Regions from separate parts of the Pseudoalteromonas sp. XMcav1-K genome, predicted to be linked through region 3. Evidence: predicted binding sites of a transcription regulator. Region 3 holds the regulator's gene; each other region holds the start of a gene.

What was found. Region 3 encodes sigma-54, which starts transcription at its own class of promoters, with help from an activator protein. Its sites were predicted from a motif close to GTTGGCACGNNNNTNGNNT; they were not measured.
Region 1: ACHSBP_RS14575 (EF-hand domain-containing protein) is a predicted target of sigma-54. The motif match lies at 2,710-2,728, and genes of this name have one in related genera.
Region 2: ACHSBP_RS07420 (HAD-IIB family hydrolase) is a predicted target of sigma-54. The motif match lies at 1,648-1,666, and genes of this name have one in related genera.
Region 4: fliE (flagellar hook-basal body complex protein FliE) is a predicted target of sigma-54. The motif match lies at 3,412-3,430, and genes of this name have one in related genera.

What each region holds. Positions count from the first base shown of each region.
Region 1 covers NZ_JBIPJE010000045.1:367,478-373,413, forward strand. Annotated here, with positions in the region: gene phnW (2-aminoethylphosphonate--pyruvate transaminase) at 1-730, opposite strand, end outside; gene ybaK (Cys-tRNA(Pro) deacylase) at 840-1,310, opposite strand; gene ACHSBP_RS14560 (EF-hand domain-containing protein) at 1,462-1,686, opposite strand; gene ACHSBP_RS14565 (calmodulin) at 1,797-2,012, opposite strand; gene ACHSBP_RS14570 (calmodulin) at 2,085-2,297, opposite strand; gene ACHSBP_RS14575 (EF-hand domain-containing protein) at 2,384-2,605, opposite strand; gene ACHSBP_RS14580 (sensor histidine kinase KdpD) at 2,956-4,308, shown strand; gene ACHSBP_RS14585 (hypothetical protein) at 4,305-4,829, shown strand; gene ACHSBP_RS14590 (sigma-54 dependent transcriptional regulator) at 4,839-5,936, shown strand, end outside.
Region 2 covers NZ_JBIPJE010000036.1:67,555-73,490, reverse strand. Annotated here, with positions in the region: gene ACHSBP_RS07425 (lipid-transfer protein) at 259-1,428, opposite strand; gene ACHSBP_RS07420 (HAD-IIB family hydrolase) at 1,710-3,518, shown strand; gene ACHSBP_RS07415 (glycosyl transferase) at 3,511-4,755, shown strand; gene ACHSBP_RS07410 (sugar phosphorylase) at 4,755-5,936, shown strand, end outside.
Region 3 covers NZ_JBIPJE010000037.1:8,309-14,244, reverse strand. Annotated here, with positions in the region: gene ACHSBP_RS07625 (bifunctional GNAT family N-acetyltransferase/hotdog fold thioesterase) at 1-26, shown strand, start outside; gene mgtE (magnesium transporter) at 58-1,419, opposite strand; gene ACHSBP_RS07615 (HPr family phosphocarrier protein) at 1,543-1,815, opposite strand; gene rapZ (RNase adapter RapZ) at 1,831-2,679, opposite strand; gene ptsN (PTS IIA-like nitrogen regulatory protein PtsN) at 2,695-3,150, opposite strand; gene hpf (ribosome hibernation promoting factor) at 3,152-3,439, opposite strand; gene ACHSBP_RS07595 (RNA polymerase factor sigma-54) at 3,462-4,958, opposite strand; gene lptB (LPS export ABC transporter ATP-binding protein) at 5,037-5,762, opposite strand; gene lptA (lipopolysaccharide transport periplasmic protein LptA) at 5,759-5,936, opposite strand, start outside.
Region 4 covers NZ_JBIPJE010000047.1:1,413-7,348, forward strand. Annotated here, with positions in the region: gene fliH (flagellar assembly protein FliH) at 1-263, opposite strand, end outside; gene fliG (flagellar motor switch protein FliG) at 267-1,319, opposite strand; gene fliF (flagellar basal-body MS-ring/collar protein FliF) at 1,312-3,024, opposite strand; gene fliE (flagellar hook-basal body complex protein FliE) at 3,044-3,376, opposite strand; gene ACHSBP_RS15790 (sigma-54-dependent transcriptional regulator) at 3,565-4,962, opposite strand; gene ACHSBP_RS15795 (PAS domain-containing sensor histidine kinase) at 4,971-5,936, opposite strand, start outside.

The sequences.
Region 1 (5,936 bases), on a different contig from region 3:
TCGGCGACGTGAAACGCCACTTACCGTTATGATCTTCCATGGTTTTCCACTGCGCGTACAAATCTAAGCTAAGCGAGCGTGCAATGCCTTGGCACTTTTCAATAATTGCTTTTTTAACAATCACAAAGCCAAACCCCGGTACACCTTGAATACATTTATTAGCAGAGCTTATAAGCACATCTATGTTAAGTTCAGCCATATCAAGCTCAATACCACCAAAGCTGCTCATTGCATCTAATATAAAGGTTTTATGGTACTTTTTAGCAAGCGCGCCCATTTCTGCAACGGGGTTAAGCATGCCCGTGGTGGTTTCGCAGTGCACCATTGCAATATGAGTAATATCACTGTGCGCTTGTAACTGCTCTTCAACCTCAGCCATATTTGGTAACTGGGTTTCATCTAAATTTACTACCTGCGCATTAATATTTAAGTAATTTGCAATTTCGGCGATACGCTTACCATAAGCACCATTGTTAATAATGAGCAGTTTATCGGTGTTTTTAATTAAACTACCAAGTGCTGATTCAACACTAGCGGTACCACTTCCTTGCATTAAAACACTCGTAAAATCATCAGTATTACTTGCAAGTGCTGTGAGTTTAGCGCGGATCGCCTGCACAATCTCAATGTTATAGTCGTCATCCCAGGTACACCAATCTTTAAGCATTGCTTGCTTTACTGTATTACTGGTTGAGAGTGGGCCCGGCGTCAATAACAAGTATTCATTCATTTCATCTTTTCCAATCTGGTATAGTCCAGATTATTTAAGCATAAATAATGGCCTTGAATTATGAAACTTCAATGACAAATAACGGTTCGGGATAAACCTTAGATAGGAGTTATTCGGCTTTTAATGGTACAAACTGTCCATTAGTCAGTGATAAAAGATCACTTGGTTGAAGTTCAATCTCCAAACCGCGACGACCGGCGCTCACATAAATAGTGGATTGTGCTTTAGCTGAGTCATCAAGCAGGGTTTTAAGACGTTTCTTTTGTCCTAGTGGGCTTACGCCGCCAAGTACATAACCGGTTGAACGCTCAACATCGAGCGGTTCGGCCATTTTGGCTTTTTTTGCTTTACTCGCATTGGCCACAGCTTTTAGATTTAATTTTCGATCGACAGGAATAATCGCGACAACCAGCTCACCATTATCTAAGCTTGCTACCAGCGTTTTAAACACAGTGGCCGCAGATACGCCAAGCTTTTCACTGGCTTCTAACCCGAAAGATGCAACACTGCTGTCGTGTTCATACTGGTGTACGGAGAAATCTATCTTCGCTTTTTCTGCTGTTTTAATTGCTGGCGTCATGATTTTGCTCATAAAACTAAGATGTTATAAGCAGCTTACATAAGCCAATTCAAAAGCAAAAGCACTTTTAATGTGAAAATAGTGCGACCGTAAAAGTATTCATGTCCAACAAAAAATAGTTCAGGTCGCACTAGGGAGGGTTGATACGGGGTTATCCTGTGAATCTGGCGAATTCTTGTGGACTTAATTCGCCATTATTATCACGGTCTAAATGTGTAAATTGTTCAAGTAGTGCGTGATTGCGTTTCGCCTCGTCTACGCTGATGGTACCGCTGTTGTCAGAATCGAACAAAGCAAACTCTTCATCTGCAACGGCTTTTACGGTGGCAAATAACATTACATACATTGAGATTGCGATAACTAAGGCTTTTTTCATTTCACTTCACTACTTGATTTAATAAAAAAAGTTGGACTCACTCGGCATACTGATTGACAAGGAGTTAAGTGAGCCCAACTGTAAAACGGGATATTTAAGAAGCTTTAAACTTATGACGCTTTAAACTTCGAAAATTCCTCTTTGCTTAACTCGCCACTGTTGTCTACATCTAAGTCAGCAAATTGGTGAACTAGCGATACGTTTTGCATTGCTTCGTCTTTGCTGATAGAACCGTTACCGTCTGTATCAAGTGTTGCGAAATCGTCCGCTGCAACTACTGAGAATGAACTTGCGATAACAAATACTGACATTACTAATTTTTTCATTTTAAATTCCTTCATCTTTACTTTGGGTTTGTTACTTAACGTTGGAAAGTAGCGCACTTCCCCTGGTACGGATTAGCCTTTAAATGCTGCAAACTCGTCTTTGCTTAGCTCGCCGTTACCATCAACATCCAGTGTTTTAAATTGCTCTGAAAGTGCTTCATTTTGTGCCGCTTCCTGCTGGCTGATTGCACCATTGCTATCACTATCAAGTGTTGCGAAATCGTCTGCTGCAACTGCTGAGAATGAACTTGCAATAACAAATACTGACATTACTAATTTTTTCATTTGGAACTTCCTTTCATTTTAACTTTGAATATCTAAACTGATTGGAAAGTAGCGCACTTCCCTATTATTAAGTGGTAAGGCGTTTATTAGCCTTCAAATGCTGCAAATTCGTCTTTGCTGATTTGCGCATCTTCGTTTGTGTCTAACTCTTGAAACACTTCAGCTACTTTACTGTTTGCAGCTGCTTCTACTTCAGAAATGAAGCCATCTTTGTTAAGGTCAAGCTCATCAAATAATGTGTTTGCTTGTGTATTAAATGCTGCTACACCAAGTACTGCTGTTAAATATGCAATTGCTCTAATCTTCATGGGTATTTCTCCCTATATTTGGATGTCTGTTAAATTTTTGCTTAACGCAAAATACATTTGTTAAGCTAGTCTCGTTTTATGCTTTCGCATTGTCGCTAAGACTATTACAAACATGATGCCAACTTTTAAAAAAGCATATAAAACAAATAGATAGGATATTTTTGAAGTATTTCGCTCGAAAATAAGCTGTTTATTTGTTGCTAAATTGCAACAACAAAACAGCCATCATATTTTTATCTTTATAAAACAATTGGTTATATTGTCGCAATTTTGCAACAACTAATTTAATTTCTACTTTTAATCGAGCAAAAGCTGTTCGGTTCAGCCTGTATTTGCAAAGGTTTTTTTTAGTGAAACAATTTTTTTCTCAGTCGTTACAAAAACAAGCGCTAGTTGCCATGTTAGTGGGTGTACTTCCGATCGTATTGCTTACACTGTGGTATGCCACCAGCATCTCGAAACACCAGCAAGAAACGCTTATTATTTACGATGAAAATCAGGAGCTTATACTCGAGTACAATTATATAAAAGCAGACGTAAATGGCATTGAAAAGGCGCTCAAAAACAACCAACTGTTAAAGAGTGAACAATTACAAATTAGTATCGAACAAAAATGGCAAACCACGCAAAATCGCATCGAATTACTAAAATTAAAACTCGCGAAAAGTGATTTTGTTGCTAAATTGCAACACGCGACATTATTAGACCCAAAAAGCGCTGACGAATTTGCGCAACTGGTGGCGCAACTTAAACAACTTGATGCCAACTTTGATGACACACTAGATACCCGCCTAGCAAATAAAAATGAACAGTTTAAGTCGTTACAAACCGAGTTTGTTGTTGGCCTTATTGTGTTACTGCCGATATTAGTGATTATTAGTTCGTTTTTAATCTTTCGCATTTGTCGTCAACTCAATCAGGTTGAAACCGTGTTATCTGATGTAGGTAAGGGGCAGTTAGATCAGCCGATAAAATTATCAGGTAGCCATGAGCTGCAACAACTTGGCAGGCGACTTGACTGGCTTCGCTTGGCACTAAAACGCGTGCAACAACAAAAGGAAACTTTTTTACGTCATGTCACACACGAACTGAAAACACCGCTAGCCTCGATTAATGAAGGCAGCAGCTTATTAAACAGCGGTTTACTTGGCGAGGTAAGTGATAAACAAGGTAGAATTCTAACCATAATGCAACAATCGGTAGAAAAGCTTGCACGCATGATTGATGATTTACTTAATTACAGTGCAGCCAGCCACCCTGACGGATTACAACAGGTCACCTCTTTCAACACACTTGAAGAAGAAATTAACCGTCACTTAAGTGATACTATTGCGAATAAGGACATCGCTATATGTTGGCACATTAGCGCTACAAATAAGGTACCTCACTTACCGTGTAAATTGATCCTTACGCAACTAGTCAGCAATGCGCTAAATCATGCGACGAGCACAGTAGATATTTACATTAGACAAAATCATAATACCATTGAACTTAACGTGGCGGACGACGGACCAGGCATTAATCAAGAAGAAGCACACTTACTTTTTCAGCCTTTTTACCAAAGCGAACACAATAAAAACAAGCAAGGTTCTGGGTTAGGGCTTGCCATTGTGTCAGAATGCGTCAATCAATTAAAAGGCGATATCACATGGCAAGAAACAGACTCAGGTGCAAACATACTAATTACATTCCCAAGCCAATGAAGATATTTAAACTCATTACACAGTTAAGTGCGTCACTGTTTATTGTCGCATGTACAAGTACACCACCTGTGCAAAATAACAGTGAACACACTCAGCCGACAACAAATACAAATAAAGCGGTAGAACAAACGCATCAACCGATTACCGCGGTTATAAGCGCCTTGCTTGCAAATTGTACTCAAGCGCCAACACGTCCAACTCTTGAAAACGAGGCGTTACAAACATTTATTGGTGAATACTGTACAACAACCTCTACCAACAAACAGTTAAAACTGATTGAAGAAATTAAAACCAACGCGTTATGGCCAAATGATTACGTGGTTTGGTTTGATTCGCTAACTTGGCATACGGAAAACTTACGAAAACAAAAGATCACTAACTTTTATTCAGATTCAAAAGCTCAAAAACACGAGCAACAATTGCTCGAGCTGCAAAGGCAATTAATTGAACTTAAACAAAAGCTAGTCGACATTGAAAAACAACGCCTTGAAACCTCTCTTTCAGAAAACAGAACACAATAAAGGACACCTATGAAACATTTGGCTAGCGCTGCCAATTTATTACTGGTTGACGATGACACTGCGCTTGCAGAACTGCTTGCGATTCGCCTTGAAGGCAACGGATATAATGTCACTGTGGCTGAAAATGGTAATCAAGCACTTGCCCTGTTAAAGCAAACCGCCATTGATTTAGTGATCACCGATTTTAAAATGGCGAATATGGATGGCTTTGCTCTTAATCAAGAAATCAAAAAATTTTACACTGGCATGCCAGTAATTATGATGACGGCACATGGCTCTATTCCCGATGCGGTAGATGCCATGCACCAAGGGTTTGTTAGCTTTTTAACAAAACCTATCGATAGCCAACAAATGCTTGATGTGATTGAAAAAACGCTTGCCGGCAAAGTAAGCCAAAACAGCAGTGTTGAGCCAGATAACTTTCATGGCCTCATTTACCAAAGTGAAAAAATGCACCAATTAGTGCAGCAAATAAAAGCGCTGGCAAACAGTAAGGTTAATATCCTTATTCAAGGTCAAAGCGGTAGCGGTAAAGAAGTCGCAGCAAAAGCCATTCACTTAGCCAGTAATCAAGCCAACGGTCCTTTTATTGCTATTAACTGTGGTGCAATGCCAGGTCACTTACTTGAATCAGAGTTATTTGGTCATAAAAAAGGTGCCTTCACAGGTGCTGTAAGCGATAAAGAAGGTCTAGTACAAGCGGCCAATGGCGGTACCTTATTTTTAGATGAAATTGGCGATATGCCGCTTGATTTGCAAGTTAAATTATTACGGGTGTTACAAGAGAAAAAAGTTCGTCCGGTTGGCAGCCAAGTTGAACAAGAAGTCGATATTCGTGTGGTCTCGGCAAGCCATAAAAATATTGTGCAAGCGGTCAAAGATAATCAATTTCGTGAAGATTTGTATTATCGCCTAAATGTGGTTTCAATTACCTTACCGAGCTTAAAAGAACGCTTAGATGATATCCCCCTGCTCGCCACGCGATTTTTAGCCAAACTCACTGACGATGCCAAACAATTTAACCCACAAAGTATCACGCGCATGCTAAGTTACGATTGGCCGGGTAATGTACGTCAACTACACAATATCGTTGAACACTGTATTGCC
Region 2 (5,936 bases), on a different contig from region 3:
TAAATACAAGACTGTAGCTTACATTGTCTTACTAAATTTAGGTTAGACAAATATTGGACAAATCGAGAGTTATTATGAGTATTTATCAGTTATGGGTAAAATCAAGAAGCCAGTAAAAATACGGCCTTAGAAGATTTCATAACATATCATAATACTCGTTTCACTTGGCTTCAAAATGCCGTTCTAATTTAGAAAGCATTTTATGTTTTGAAAAATAGCGCCTTTTGGCGCTATTTTTATGTGTATTAGAATTTAAAATTACTTTTGATACAGAGTAACTACCACAGCGCCACCTAGGCCTACATTATGCTGTAACGCAAGCCTTGCACCTTCAACTTGTCTTTTTCCTGCTTGGCCTCGTAAATGCCAGCTTAATTCAACACATTGCGCTATGCCTGTTGCACCAATAGGGTGACCTTTTGACATCAATCCACCGGATGGTCCAATCACAAACTTACCTCCGTAAGTATTGTCGCCGTCTGAAATCAGCTTTATTGCTTCGCCTTCTTCACATAGCCCAAGCGCTTCATAATTAATTACTTCATTGGTGGTAAAGCAATCATGTAATTCAATTACATCAACATCTTGAGGTGAAACACCCGCTAGGTTAAAGGCTTTATTGGCAGCGCGTTTAGTCATATCAGCGCCAACCGAAAGAATAGGATCTTGCCATGACTCTTCAGTGTCGGTTGCCATGGCTTGGCCAATAATTTTCACCCCATGTTTAATATTATGCTTTTTAGCGAAAGCATCACTACACAGAATAGCAGCTGCAGCCCCACAGGTAGGCGGGCACACCATAGTGCGCGTCATGTAATCATCAAAAATAATTTTGTCGTTAAGCACACTTTCTACGCTAAGTGGTGTTGAAAACAATGAATAAGGGTTATGTATGGCATGACTTCGTGATTTTACGGCCACTTTTGCATAAAGCTCGCTAGTGACATTATATTTTTCCATATAATGCTTACCCGCTGCACCAAATGCACGAAGAGCAATAGGTGCTTTTGCAATACCAAATTTATCATACACCGCATTAGCTCTATCAAATGGGTTTTCCCTGTCAGACCAATGTGAACCCAGCGCGCCAGGTTGCATTTCCTCAAAGCCAAAAGCCACAACACACTCAACCTCACCAGACAATATAGCTTGCCTTGCAGCATAGAGCGCTGTTGAACCACTTGAGCAATTATTATTAACATTAATGATAGGAATACCGGTTTGCGCAACGTCATAAAACGCATGTTGCCCACAGGTGCTATCGCCATAAATATAAGCTGCATAGCCTTGTTCGATGCGGCTTACATTAACGCCTGCGTCAGTAAGTGCTAATCTAATAGCGTTTGCAGCCATTACGCGATAAGGCTCTTGTTGGCCAGGTTTACAAAACTGTGTCATACCGACGCCAGCTACGATTACATTCTTCATTTTCAGCCTATTGTTTTTATTATCTGAATTTCACTTTTACATTAAATACCAAGTATTAAGTGATTTAAAGATTAACCAAATACCTTACTTTTTAACACTTTGTTTGTGTTATGGAACGTATAAACCGTAAAAATAACGCTAAAAAGCACTTCTTTAGTAGTTCGGAATTTTAACTACGAAAGCCTTTATATTATTTAAGCCAAACTGCAGATGATATGTTTTGGCACATTCCTTGACATATTATTAGATAGTTTATTAAAACGTTCAAAGGATGCATTAATATGGTGCAAACACTCTCTACCAAGTTCCTGACTAAATTTTTAGAAAAACATGCGCTTTCTCAGGAAGTTAAAAAAACAATAAAAACTTGGTACGCGCCAATCGCAGAACAAATCGCACTGCACCAAAATAGAACAAAACAGCCATTGGTGATTGGTATAAATGGCTGCCAAGGGTCGGGTAAAAGCACACTAACGGATTTTTTAAACCAATATCTACGCATGTACTTTGGTTTAAATGTGGTGTCGATTTCGCTCGATGATTATTACTTATCTGCATCTGAGCGCGAAGAACTTGCCAAAAATATTCACCCATTACTTGGTACACGCGGTGTACCGGGTACCCACAAAATTGATCAGCTGGATCACGACTTAGCAGCGCTTACGCGTAAAACGTTAAAGCGCCCTTTGTTTATTCGCCGTTTTAATAAAGCCACAGACAATCCGTTTCCATCAGATAAATGGACCAAAGTTACATCAGCGCCCGATGTGATTATTCTAGAGGGGTGGTGCGTAGGGCTTAACGCAGAGCCACAAGATGTTCTAACCACCCCCATAAATGCGCTTGAAGCAATAGAGGACCAAAATGGTACATGGCGTGAATACGTAAATAACCAGCTGAAGGGTGCTTACCAAAATGTGTTCGAGCGAGTTGACCGTTGGATTATGCTAAAAGCACCTAGTTTTGATGTAGTAGCACAGTGGCGCAAAGAGCAAGAAGCCAAGCTGCGCTTGCAACAAGATAAACTAACAGCCAATAAAATAATGAGCGAACAACAAATAGAGCGCTTTGTACTGTTTTTTGAAAGGCTCACCCGAGTTGGTTTAGTTGATTTTAGCCAAACCACCGATATCACCTTACACCTAAATGAAACACGCAAAATTGTTAACGTAACAGGGCGTTTGAAACAGTTATGCTTTCCTGAAAAACTCGCGGTATTTACCGATCTGGACGGCACCTTATTAGATCATTACAGCTACGAGTTTCAGCCTGCAAAAGTGAGTGTATTTTTATGCTACGAACTGGGCTTTCCCATTATTCCGTGTACCAGTAAAACCTTTAAAGAAATTATCGCTATTCGCACACAGTTAGGACTAGGTACTCCGTTTATTGTGGAAAATGGCGCTGCCGTATTTTTACCCAAAAAGTGGTTGAAAGAATATTTAATTGATCCCGTTGGCTTAATTGAATTCGGTGAGTTTTACATAAAAGAGTTTGGCCAGCCGCGCAGCTTTTGGTTAAACCAACTAAAACAATACGCCAATGATTTTGCCCATCTATACAAAGGCTTTGCGCAAATGACTAATAGCGAATTGGCAGAGCTTACAGGCCTAAGTGAAAAAGACGCTGAAAAAGCCAAATTACGTCACTACTCAGAGCCGCTGCATTGGTTAGGTGACGCCTGTCAAAAAAAGGCATTTATAAAACGTATGCGTGAAAATGGTGCAACCATTATTGAAGGTGGGCGCTTTTTGCATGTGTGTGGCGACGAAAGTAAAGGCGTTGCATTGAATTGGTTGTTTAACCTAATCAAGCACGAATTGCCCGGAGATTGGCTGAGTGTGGCACTAGGCGATAGCGAAAACGACAGCGCCATGTTAGAGCAAGCCGATATTGCAGTACAAATCAAATCAATGACTCATCCGTTTATTACACTTGAGCGTTCAAAAGGCGTTATGCGCTCAACTATGCCTGGGCCAACTGGCTGGCACGAAGTGATGATGCAACTAATCAGTGAGCTTGATAACCATCATATTGAGCGTATCAAATCGATTATTAACCACCCTCTAAAGGAGAAACACTATGGCTGATTTTTACCAAAACGGCATTGTAACCACTCTACATAACTTAACTAATCGAGGTGTGGAAGAGTTAGAAAACGAGCTTATTGAGTTTTCTAAAACACGGCCAATGGGCTTAATTTTACCGTCGCTGTACAGCGAACTTGAAGGCGAAGCGCTGCCAAAAATTGTTGAGCATATCAGCGAGGTGCCGTACTTATCGCAAGTGATTATTGGCCTAGACAGAGCCACCGAAGATGAGTTTTGTAAAGCCATTGAGTTTTTTAAATATTTAGGGCAACCGCATCAAATTTTATGGAATGATGGCCCACGATTAAAACAGCTCGACGCTGAATTACAAGCACTTGGTGTGGCACCCACCGAAATGGGTAAAGGCCGCAACGTGTGGTATTGCATGGGGTATGCGCTTGCTACCAAAGAGGCCGAATCTATCGCACTGCACGATTGCGATATTTTAACCTACGATCGCAGCCTACTTGCTCGCTTAATTTACCCTGTGGCGCACCCACAATTTAACTACGAGTTTTGCAAAGGGTATTACGCCCGATATTCCGATGGCAAACTTAATGGTCGCGTAGCGCGTTTGCTTGTTACGCCACTATTAAAAGCGCTTAAACGCGTGATAGGTCATAACGACTACCTAGATTATATGGATAGCTACCGTTATTCGCTATCGGGTGAGTTTTCATTTAGACAAGATGTGCTTAACGATATTCGTATTCCTAGCGACTGGGGGTTAGAGATTGGCGTACTGTCAGAAATGCAGCGAAACTACGCATCAAACCGTTTGTGCCAAGTGGATATTGCCAACGTGTACGACCACAAGCATCAAGACTTATCGCTACACAATAGCGAAGGTGGCTTATCTAAAATGTCGATAGACATAACCAAAGCATTTTTTCGAAAGCTTGCTACTCAAGGCTACACCCTTAACACCGAAACCATGCGCACCATAAAAGCTACTTATTACCGCATCGCGCTCGACTACATTGAAACCTATAAAAACGATGCGATTATTAATGGCCTAAAAGTGGATATTCACACTGAAGAAAAATCAGTAGAAATGTTTGCTAAAAACATTATGGCGGCAGGGCAGTCGTTTTTAGAAAAACCCATGGAAACTCCGTTTATTCCATCGTGGAACCGCGTAATTAGCGCCATGCCCGATGTGCTTTCGCGCTTAGAAGTGGCGGTAGAAGAAGATTACCTTGAATTTTCAGCAAAACTGCGCAAAAAGGTAAGCTGATGACCTACCCATTAAAAGAAAAACTGCTTAAGCAACTGCAAGTGATTTATGAAGGGGTCGCAATAAAAGATTCAGTTGATGCCATTGCCGATAAGCTTTTAGCCCAAATGGCGTTAAGTGATGATGCGCAAGGGCCGACGCCTTTTTTAAACCGCTGGAATGAATCGGATATTGTGATGATCACCTATGGTGACAGCATAGTATGCGACAGTGAAAAGCCGCTGGTAACTTTAAAACAATTTATTGATACACATTTAAGTAATGAGCTAAGCGGCGTACATATTTTGCCGTTTTTCCCGTACAGCTCAGACGATGGTTTTTCAGTGCTTGATTATTCCAGCGTGAATGAGTCACTGGGTGATTGGCAAGACATTAGCGCCATAAGCAAAAGCTACAAGTTAATGGCCGATTTAGTAATTAACCACTGCTCAGCGCGCTCCATTTGGTTTGAAAACTTTATAAAAGGCGAGGGCACAGGCCACAATTACTTTTTTACTGCATCGCCAAGCGACCCGCTTGATAAAGTGGTTAGGCCGCGTACATCGCCCTTGTTAAAACCAGTAACCACCAAACAAGGCGAGCAGTTTGTGTGGTGTACCTTTAGTCATGATCAAGTAGATTTAGACTTTTCAAACCCAGAGGTGCTTATTGCCTTTGTGGGTATTATTAAGCAATACCTAGATGCAGGCGTGTTGATATTTCGTTTAGATGCCATCGCCTTTTTATGGAAAGAAATGGGCACAAGTTGCATTAACTTGCCGCAAACGCATGAGGTAGTAAGGCTATTACGCACGCTGATTGAATGCGCCAATGAAAACGCCATAATAATTACCGAAACCAACATACCGAATATTCAAAACCTGGCGTATTTTGGTAATGCCAACGAAGCCCATGCCATTTATAACTTTTCGCTGCCGCCGCTACTAATTTACAGCTTAATTTCAGGCGATTGCCAAGCGCTAAAACACTGGTTAATGCGCATGCCTCCGGCGCAAAATGGCACCTGTTATTTTAACTTTATTGCATCGCATGATGGCATTGGCTTAAGGCCTGCAGAAGGATTACTGAGCGAAAGCGAAATTGCAACCATGGTTAACACCATACAAAACTTTGGTGGGCTAATTTCGTGGCGAACTGGGGAAGATGGCAGCCAAAAACCTTACGAAATGAACATTGCCTTG
Region 3 (5,936 bases):
AGTATACCTTGTTGCCAAAGAAGTAGAACTAGGGTGATATAAGCGTAATAGCTTATATCACGGTAACAGGAAGTAGGTTGCAGTGCCAAGGAAGGCAAAAATACCTACTACATCTGTAACTGTTGTTAGAATTACCCCGCCAGCAAGTGCTGGGTCGATATCTAATTTCTTTAAAATAAGTGGAATTGTTACCCCGGCACAACCGGCGGCAAATAAATTCATAAACATCGCAAAGGCAATCACTAAACCGAGCGTGAAGTCCCATTGCCAAAGCGCTACTACCGAAGCTATTAACACCGCCCAAATCACACCATTGAGCATACCAATTGCAATTTCTTTACCAATTAACCAACGCTGGTTGGCATCGTTAATGTGGCCAACAGCCATACCGCGAATAACTAAGGTGAGTGTTTGGCTACCGGCAATGCCACCCATTGAAGGCACAATGCCGTTAAGTACAGCTAAAATCGGTAATATACCTAAGGTCGATTCAAAAAAACCTGCCACAAATGCAGCGAGGATTGCAGTAATTAAGTTTACGCCAAGCCACACCGAGCGGCGTTTGGTACTTTTTACAACGGGAGCGAAGGTATCTTCTTCGTCATCAAGACCCGCCATACTCATCATACTGTGTTCGGCTTCTTCACGAATTACATCAACAATGTCATCGATGGTAATACGGCCAAGTAATTGGCTGTCTTCGTCGACAACAGGGGCTGAAATCCAGTTATGACGTTCGAATAATTGCGCAACTTCTGACTCACCCATACTAACAGGGATTGCTTCAGATTCATTATCCATCACTTCACGTACAGTGAGTAACGGACTTTTTGTCAATAATGTCGCAAGCTGAATATCACCCAAAAACTTATTTTCTTTATCGACAACGTAAAGTTCATCGGTGCCTTCAGGCAATTCGCCTTTTAAGCGTAAATAACGTAAAACTACGTCGAGCGTGACATCAGGGCGAATCGTGATGGTATCGGTACTCATTAGAGCACCCGCGGTTTCTTCCTCGTAAGATAAAACAAATGTCGCGCGCTCTTGATCTGTTTTATCCATTGAGCCCAATACTTCTTGGTATACGGTATCGGGTAAGCTACGTAACACTTCTGCAAGGTCATCATCATCCATTTCTTCCGTTGCAGCGGCAATTAGCGCAGGATCCATTTGCGCGATAATGCCGTTACGCACATCTTCAGAAAGTTCTTCTAAGGTTTCACCTTGCAGATCAGGGTCAACCAATTGCCATAAAACAGTACGGCTTTTATGCGGTGAAGACTCCAACAATAAAGCAATATCACACGGTGGCATATGCGCTAACATGCGTCGAACATGCACAAACATGCCGCTACTTAGGGCTTTTGTAACCTCATGTAGTTGTGTTTGTGAGTAGTCTTGTTCTAGTGCTTCTGGCATGTTCACCCTATTATTTATTGAAGGTTGGAGTGAATGATTGCAACTCTTTGATTTATTAGAGTTAACTTACGTCTAACTTATTGTAGCATTATTGCAGAAAAATGTTTTAACTAAGTTAGCTGTTTATTCGTCTTCGTTAAACTTAGCTTGAATTAAATCGCCTATGGCAAGTAACGCTTGATCTTGGTCAGGACCCTCACAACGCACTAATACCTCTTTACCTTGCGAGCTTTCTAACAGCATTAAACCCAATACACTATCAGCTTCAGCCGTTTTACCGCCTTGGGATAAACTAATTTTCGCATCAAATGCCATTGCGAGCTTTGCTAGTTGGGTTGCAGCGCGAGCATGTAGCCCTAACTTGTTTTCGATTAAAAATCGTTTTTCAACTGACATAATAGTCGCTTATGCTTATTTGTTTACTTGCTCACGATGGTGGGCTTTTACGTTTTTATGGTGTTTGGCGAAGCTATCAGCCAGTGTTTGCGCTAAATAAACTGAACGATGCTGGCCGCCAGTACAGCCAATTGCAACGGTTAAATAGCTACGGTTATTACGCTCTAAATGCGGTAACCAAGTTTCAATAAAGGTTTGCACTTGCCATGCAAATTTATGAACTACAGGCTGGCTAGAAAGGAAGTCGATCACTGGTTGGTCTAACCCTGTTAATGGCTTAAGAGCAGGCTCCCAATGCGGGTTTGGTAAAAATCGGGCGTCAAAAACATAGTCAGCATGTTTTGGAATACCGTGTTTATAACCGAATGACTCAAACGTGATAATTAACTGATTTGATTTTTTACCGAGTACTTTCTCTCGTATGCTATCGGCAAGTTGGTGAACACTTAAGCCTGTTGTATCAATAAAGATATCCGCTTGTGAGGCGATAGGATCGAGCAGCTTTTTCTCAGCTTCAATGGCTTCTTCAAGGGAGATATTATTCAGTGATAACGGATGCAAGCGGCGCGTCTCTGAAAAGCGCTTAATTAGCGTGCTGTCATCGCTATCAAGGTAAAATAAGGTTGGTGTTGCAAAACCAGGTAAATAGTCGAGTACTTCTTCTATTTCCTCTGGCTCTTTAGTCATATTACGAGCATCAACACTCACTGCAATTTTGTCGTATTTATCTGAAACTGAGCGGATCAACGAAGGCAATAAATTAACAGGAATATTGTCAACAACATAATACCCGAGATCTTCCAATACTCTGAGTGCGACTGTTTTTCCTGAACCAGAACGACCACTGACTAAAATAAGTTGCACTTACATCTCCCTTAGTTAACTCGCCTCACTACTAATGATTTGATATAGCTGATGATTATTTTCAGCGTGACGTAGTTGACGGCAAAACTGCTTATCTTTTAGTTTATCAGCGATGGTGGCTAAAGTCTGCAAATGTTGCTGGCACTTTTGTTCTGGTATGAGCAGTACGATAAAAATATCAACGTCTTTATCGTCGATGGCATCAAACGGAATAGGTGACTGATTTACAATTAAAAAGCCAATGGTATTTTGTAGGCCATCAATGCGGCCATGAGGAATGGCGAGGCCTTTACCAATACCCGTGCTACCTAGTTTTTCGCGTTGCAGCAAGGCTTCAAGAAACTCTTGAGAAGTAATATCAGGGGCTTGCTGATGGGCAAGGTCGCTAATAAATTCAAACAGTCTTTTTTTGCTATTAAAAAGGACCGCGGTTTTAGCGCAGTCCTCAGCAATAATATCGGTTAATTTCATTTTAGTGGCGAGAAAGTTTCTCTTTGTGCTTAATTACTTGGCGGTCTAGTTTGTCGACCAGGCCATCGATTGCTGCATACATATCTTGATGCTCGGTAGAGGCAAACAATTCGCCACCGTTAACATGCATAGTAGCTTCTGCTTTTTGTGATAGTTTTTCAATATCTAGAATAACGTGCACGTTATTTATATGATCAAAATGCCTCTCTAGTTTTGCAAATTTGTTAGTGACATAGTCTCTTAAAGAATCAGTAATTTCTACGTGACGACCTGTTAAGTTTAATTGCATAAGCATTTTCCTTCTATTTGGTCTAGATCAGGCTCTTGCGCTGATTAGACGGTGGTATGGATAGCGACTCACGGTATTTTGCGATAGTGCGTCGCGCCACTTTAATTCCTTGTTCTGCTAGTAAGTCGGTAATCTTGCTATCACTTAATGGTTTAGCTGGATTTTCCGCCGCAACTAGCTTTTTGATCAGTGCTCGAATCGCGGTAGATGAACACTCACCCCCATTTTCCGTGCTAACGTGGCTTGAAAAAAAGTATTTAAGCTCATAAATGCCACGTGGTGTATGCATGTATTTTTGCGTTGTTACACGCGAGATAGTCGACTCATGCATCTCGACCATTTCGGCAACGTCGTTTAAAACCATAGGTTTCATTGCTTCGTCACCATATTCAAAGAATGCCTGTTGTTGTTCAACAATGCAATTGGCTACTTTTAATAAAGTATCATTGCGACTTTCTAAGCTTTTAATAAACCATTTTGCTTCTTGTAAATGGTTGCGAATAAACTGGCTGTCAGTGCTTGATTTCATCGAGCGAGTAAGCGCAGCATATTGTTCATTCACGCGGATCTTTGGCATGCTATCGTTGTTTAAATCAACGCGCCAGCGTCCTTTAATTTTCTTTACTGAAACATCGGGAACCACATATTCAGGTTCTTCTTTTATGATGCTTTCAGCTGGTTTTGGATTAAGGCTATGTATTAATGTTAAGACTTCTTTTAACTCAGGCTCCTTGAGTTTAGCCTTCTTCATTATTGTACGATAATCACGTAATCCTAAAAGTTCCATATGGTTTGAGATTACGCTCTTTGTTTCGTTTAGCCAAGGGGTATTTTTGTCGTACTGATTGAGCTGGATCAATAAACATTCTTGTAACGAACGAGCAGCAATACCAACAGGGTCAAAGAGTTGAACGCGTTTAAGTACAGCTTCAACTTCGTCTAGTTCAATTTGTTCTTGGTCGTCAGATTGCTGTACCGCTTCTAAAATTTCTTCGCTACTTTGTGTTAAATAACCTGAATCGTCTACCGCCTCAACAATGGTGGTTGCGATCATCTCGTCGGTGTCGCTGAACGGCGTTAAGCGTAATTGCCACATTAAGTAATCTTGCAATGATTCGCTGGTTGAGCCTTGATACACAGTATCGTTGTCAGGAGCTGGGGCGTTACTGACAGAAACAGGTGCGGCGCTGATATAATCATCCCACGACACATCCATAGCTAAATCGTCAGAAATATTCTCGTTGCTAAGTGCGTCGCTTGATTCTATTTCACTTTGGCTTGGCGCTGCTTCAACATCATCGCTATTTATTGATTCGTCTTTGTTTGACTCAGTGTTTTCGTTGTTTTGTTTATCGTCACTGTAGTCAATGTCTTCTTCAAGTAAAGGATTGGCATCAAGCGCTTCTTGAATTTCTTGCTGCAAATCTAACGTACTCAGCTGCAACAAGCGAATAGCCTGTTGCAATTGTGGAGTCATTGTTAGTTGCTGCCCAAGGCGAAGCTGTAAAGATTGCTTCATGTAGTTATTCTAATCCTTCTTTCGATTTCAAGCCGCTAGTTAACAATTCAATTCCAAATTTAAGGCCTATAACTATTACTATAGTCTGAATTGTTCACCTAGGTATACATCGCGTACTTTTTGGTTGTTTAAAACGTCTTCAGCTGTGCCAGATGCGATTAATTCGCCGTGAGAAACAATGTAGGCTTTTTCACATACATCTAAGGTTTCACGCACGTTGTGGTCTGTTATTAACACGCCAATGCCGCGATTTTTCAAATGCTCAATTATTTTCTTTATATCTATCACTGAAATAGGATCAACACCAGCAAAAGGTTCATCTAACAGGATAAATTTGGGGTTTGCGGCTAATGCGCGCGCAATTTCCACACGACGACGTTCACCGCCCGACAATGCCATACCCTGTGAATCTCGGATATGGCCAATGTTAAATTCTTCTAATAAATCATCGAGCGCTTCTTCACGTTGCACACGATTAAGTTCTTTGCGTGTCTCTAGAATCGCCATGATGTTTTGATACACAGTAAGCTTTCTAAAAATCGACGATTCTTGCGGTAAATAACCAATACCTAAACGGGCGCGACTATGCATTGGTTGCAATGTAATGTCATTATCGTCAATACGAATAACGCCATTGTCGCTCGGTACTAAACCAACAATCATGTAAAACGTCGTTGTTTTACCGGCACCGTTAGGACCAAGCAAACCAACGATACTACCAGCTTTCACTTCTAAGCCAACATTTTTTACCACTTGGCGTGATTTGTAACTTTTAGCCAGCTTTTCGGCAATTAATGTGCTCATTGTCCGCCTTGTTCATTTTGCGTATTGATGATGGTTTTTACTTGGTTAGTTGAGTTTTCAGCTTTTTTAGACGTCACTGTTTCAGCTGCGCGATCATAGATGATGGTATCTGCTGACATCATGTCGCCATTTTGTTGAAATTTAGCGCCACCAGACATTGTAAATAATGATTTA
Region 4 (5,936 bases), on a different contig from region 3:
GCGTGTCCCTCTTGGTACGCCTCTTGTCGAATTTGTTCAATTTCTTGAATACTTAGTGGCGTAAACTCTTCTTCTGGCTCGGGTTCTTGTTCGGCTTGTTTTTTCTGATAGAGCTCTTCTAGCGACTTGCCCATTGCCGTTGAGCGGCCTCTTAGATTGCGTCTTTCATCTTTGACATCCGGGATCGGCCAATTCTCAAGCAGCGTTTCTATCGCCTCTGCATTTTCGATTTTATGCCCTGAGCGGTACTTGCCTAATTTCATAAATTAGAGGAACTCCTCACCACCACCGCCGCCAAGCATAATTTCGCCTGAATCAGCTAAGCGTCGTGCTATGCTCAGAATTTCTTTTTGTGCCGCTTCTACTTCACTAATACGAACTGGACCCATTGCTTCAAGGTCATCAGCCATCATTTCAGCCGCACGTTTAGACATATTCTTAAGGATCTTATCTTTAAGCCCTTCGTCAGTACCCTTAATTGCTTTCATCAGTACATCTTGCTGTACTTCACGCAGAATCGCTTGAATACCGCGGTCATCAACGTCAATTAAGTTATCAAATACAAACATTAAGTCTTGAATTTGCTGCGACATTTCTTCGTCATGTTCACGAATTGAATCCATCAACTGCCCTTCAACATTAGTATCTAGGTAGTTCATAATATCTGCCGCTGCTTTTAAGCCACCCATTTTAGCAGCTTGCGCACCAGCCTGACCTGCGAATTGTTTTTCCATAATTTCATTCAATTCTTGCAGTGCGGCAGGTTGCACTTCTTCAAGATTGGCAATACGCATGGTTAAATCAAGACGCACTTTTTCAGGGAATTGATTAATAATTTCAGCAGATTGCTCTGGCTCTAAATACGCCAAAACAATGGTTTGGATCTGCGGGTGCTCGTTACGAATAATATTCGCTACTTGTTTTGAGTCCATCCATTTCAGTGAATCAAGTCCTTTCGCACCTGAGCCCATGATAATTTGGTCAATTAGGTTCGCCGCTTTTTCTTCACCTAGCGCTGCGGTAAGCGCTTTCTTGATAAAGTCTTCAGATTGGAAACCAATAGTACTAAAGCTTTGAATTTGGTCGATAAACAGCTTATGTACCGCGGCAATTTTGTCTTGGCTTAAATCATCCAAGCCCGCCATCGCCATACCTACTTTTTGTACTTGCTTTGGTTCTAAGTGCTTTAAAATCTGCGCGGCATCTTCTTCAGATAAACTCAGTAATAAAATCGATGCTTTTTCTACACCATCAAGTTTATCTACGTCGAAGCCGCTACTTGTTGTTTGTTCTGCTACTTGCGTATCTTGATCAGTCATCTTCAGTTAACCACGCTTTAACTACTTGAGAAGAAAGTTCTGGCTCATTTGCCACTAATGCTCTTACTGCTTTCAGTAAGTCTTCATCACCATGTAAGTCTGGTAATTGTAAGGTACCATCTGGGCTAAAGCCGACTGCCGATTCGTCAAATTCTTGACTTAGCATATCAATGGTATCATCACCTAAGTCTACACCTGCTGATAGGCTTGCGTCATCATAATCCTCTGTCGTGTCTTCTGGATTAATCAACTTGCGTAACATTGGACGCACTACTGCAAGAATAAGCACGATAATAACCAAGGCACCTAAAGCTAGTCTGATTACTTTGAAGAACCAAGGTTGCTCCCAAATTGGTAGCTCAATCGCTTCACTAAATTCTTCTTGTACAAACGGAATCGTCACGACTTCTAACGCATCACCACGCTGCATATCAAAGCCGATGCCACCTTGCAGTAAACGGCGGATGTTCGCTAATTCTTGCTGAGTACGCGGATCACGTGTCGCTTCGCCACCTTCTGCTACACCGTTTGTGTAGTTCACCGCAACCGATACACTGATACGACGGATCACACCGGTTTGCTGACGCTTATGTGAAATGGTGGTGTCGAGCTCATAATTACGGGTTGCTTCTTTACTGTTTCTACTTGGCAATGTGTTTTGTGCTGATTCATCGCCTGTTTGTTCTGGAATTTGCGAGTTAACTGGCGGTTGATTCGTTAGCGCACCTGGAATGCCCACCGCAAGGCCACCAATGTTGGTGTCTTCACGTGTCATTTCACTGCGTACCGCTGGCAAGTCTGGGTTAAAACGCTTCTGCGTTTCTTCAATTGAACTGAAATCCATTACTAGGTCGACCTGCGCAGTATAGTTACCTAAACCAACAACAGGGATCATAATTGAATCGATTTTTTCTAAGTATTCTTGCTCACGTTTACGTTCAATTTCATATTCTTTACGCGAACGCGCGGTAAGTGAGTTTTGTGAACCCGAGTTAAGTAGGCGGCCATTTTGGTCTGTTACCGTTACTCGGCTAGGCTCTAAGCCTTGTACCGCAGAGGCGACCATATCAACAACCGAATCAACTTCTTCACCGTCAAGTGTGCGACCACGTCTTACCGTTAATACAACCGTTGCACTTGGTTTTTTCTCACGGCGGGCAAAGACGTTTTCTTTTGGAATCGCTAACAGAACTTTAGCGCGCGCTACTTTACTAAGCTCTTCAATAGTACGTGCAAGCTGCTGCTCACGTGAGTGCTTTAAACGCTCACGCTCTAGACGTTGACTCACGCCAAAGCCCATATCTTGCATTAAAATTTCGGTGCCCGATGAAGGTACTTGCTCAAGACCCTCTTTAGCCATCAACAACTTAATATTTTGATACGCTTCAACCGGTACTGAAACAACATTGCCATCGAGCTTGTATTCCACTTTTTGTGCGTCTAAAAATTCAAGCGTTTGGATCAGTTCATCCATTGGCATTTTGCCAAGAGGACGCATATCAGGCTCTTTCGCCCAAATCATGATAAATACGGCAATTGCGACACAAATTGTTAGTGCGATAATGAGCGTGACTTGGCGCATTACATCAACACCACTTAAGCTGCCAAGAAACCCTGATTTTTGTTCTTGATTACCACCACCTACATCGCCGACACCTAAGTCGTTAGCGTCTAGTGTTGATAAATCTGTTGATGTATTAGCCACAACCCTACTCCACTATTTCTTATACAGGCATGTTCATAATGTCTTTATAAGCTTCAATAAGCTTATTACGCACTTGAACGGTTGCTTCAAACGCCACCGAAGATTTTTGCGATGCGATCATTACTTCAGCCAGTGACACATTGCGGTCACCCATTTCTAACGCCGTTGCTTTCGCTTTAGAGTCTTGCTGTAAACCGTTAACCGTATCGAGCGCATCTTTTAATAGATTATTAAATTCAACCTGTGAGCTACCTTGAATAGATTCTATAGGCTGTTTCGGTTTAGAAAAGTTACTTGCTTCTACCGCAAGTGACTGCATTTCTTGATAAAGATTGTTTGGTGAAATGTTCATACTAACAAACCGTAAAAATTGACTTAATACGATTAATGCAAGCTTAATGCCAAAAATAAAATATTTAAAATCAACAGCTTATAGCGGCATTTTTTTGACTTTGATAAAATTTAGACAGAAATAAAGCCTCCTGTCAGAGGCTCGATTTAAAAAGTAGGTGTATCTGTTGTGCTCAGTACAATGATTTTTTACGCAGGTAATTCAATTCCCATCTCACGCATTTTTGCAAGTTTATAACGTAGTGTTCGCGGGCTCATACCAAGACGCTCAGCAACGTCTTTACGCTTGCCATCACACGCGCGAAGCATATCTAGAATAATTGAATTTTCTTTATCTTTAAGCTCTTGTTTATAACCCTGAGCATCATCTACTTGGGTTGATTGCACTGTTGCGACATCTGGTGCTACTTGCTCAGGTTGTTCACAAGCCAGCTGTATCTTTGGCGATAGGCTTGTTGGTTGCATGCTTGCTACCGAGCCTAAGAAAATATCATCTGCGGTAATCATTTTATGGCTTTGCAAAATCAATGCGCGCTGAACGACATTTTCAAGCTCGCGAACGTTACCTGGCCAGTTGTAACTAAGTAATTTTTCTTTAGCTTGTACGTCAAACTGCACCGGCATGTCATTATTATGACGCTGAATTAAATGCTCAGCCAACGGGACGATATCCCCTGGACGCTCAGCAAGTGGCAGCCACTCGAGCGGAAAAACATTAAGGCGATAATATAAATCTTCGCGAAATACGCCTTGCGCCACCGCCTCTTTTAAGTCGCGGTTAGACGTTGCAAGCACACGTACATCTAAATTAATGGTCTTGCGAGAGCCAAGACGTTCCACTTCACGCTCTTGCAGTACACGCAGTAATTTGGCCTGTAGGCTTAAATCCATCTCAGTAATTTCATCGAGTAAAATAGTGCCGCCTTGTGCTTGTTCAAACTTACCAGGACATGCTTGAATAGCGCCGGTAAACGCGCCTTTTTCATAGCCAAATAAAGTGGCTTCTAGCATATTTTCAGGAATCGCCGCACAGTTAATCGCTACAAAGTTCTGCTCTGCACGCGGTGAACTATCATGAATATAACGTGCCATCACTTCTTTACCTGAGCCACTTGGCCCAAGCACCATAACGGATGCATCAGATTTAGCCACTTTCTCTGCAAGTTGCATCAGCGCTTTACTAGCTGGGTCTTCAACAATTGGCCCATCTTTAATGGCTTCTTTTTCTGGTAAATAACGACTTACCATGTTTAATAACACTTCTGGTGCGAATGGTTTCGCCATGTAGTCGATGGCTCCTAAGCGCATCGCTTCAACCGCATCATCAATGGTCGCGTAAGCTGTCATCATTAATACGGGTAAATCAGGATAGTTAAGCTTAATACTTTTAAGTAAATCGATACCTGACATAGTGCCCATTTGCACGTCACTGACCACCATTGAAATACCGCCTTCTTTAAGCTTAATAATCGCTTGTTCGGCACTGTCGGCTTCAACACAATTAATATCAGCCAATGCTAGGGTATCGACTAACGCTTCTCGTAAACCAGAATCATCTTCTACGACTAATACTTTTGCATCGTTCATAATCACTCCTAACATGCTGTTTTAGAGATAATCGGTAGGTACAAGTTAAACTCAGCCCCACCAAGCTCACTATTGCCTGCTTTTACAAACCCTTGATGGCTGTTAGCAACCGATTGAACCACGGCAAGACCTAACCCGGTACCGTGTGATTTAGTGGTGAAGAATGGCTCAAAGATCTGTTGGATAGCCGTTTCACTTAACCCCGTGCCGTTATCTTTCACCGAAATTTTGACGTGATCTGCGAATTTTTCAGACCGCGTTGCACTTAACTCAATTTTTCCACCTTGGCCACAAGCTTGCACCGCATTGTGCACTAAATTGCTAATTGCACTGCTCAGCGCAACTTTATTAGCGATAATTTCAATATCAGGCTCAGGCAATTTAAGGTCGAGAATGCATTGTTGGCGCATAATCATTGCTTCTGAAGCATGCGTTACATCCGTTAGCAAGGCTTGCATAGACACAGGTGCAAGTACTTGTTGCTCACCACTTTTGGCAAATAACAGCATATCGTTTACTTGGCTTTCTAAATCTTGCAAACGCGACATCAACTTTTCATGGAAGTTGCTACGCGCCGTTGGGTTTAATTTTTCTGACGACAGGTTCGCAGCATATAGCATCGCCGCTGATAACGGGGTTCTTACTTGGTGCGCTAAGGATGCAACCATTTTACCAAGCGCACTCAAACGCTGCATATGTGCAATACGTGACTGTAATTGGCGTGTTTGCGTAAGATCGGTCATTAAAATTAACTGACCTGGTTCAGGTGTGAGCGGTGAAATATCAAGTTTCACTAATCGACCATCACGAAGCGTTACCTCGTGACCATCACTACCATTGGGCGCAAAAGAACGCTGAATAATGGTAAACCAACGCTCGCCTTCTAACGGCTCTCCGAGTAAATCAATTGCGATTTGATTGGCCTTTGCGACCATGCCGTTACCATCAAGCACAATGACGCCCGCAGGCATGGT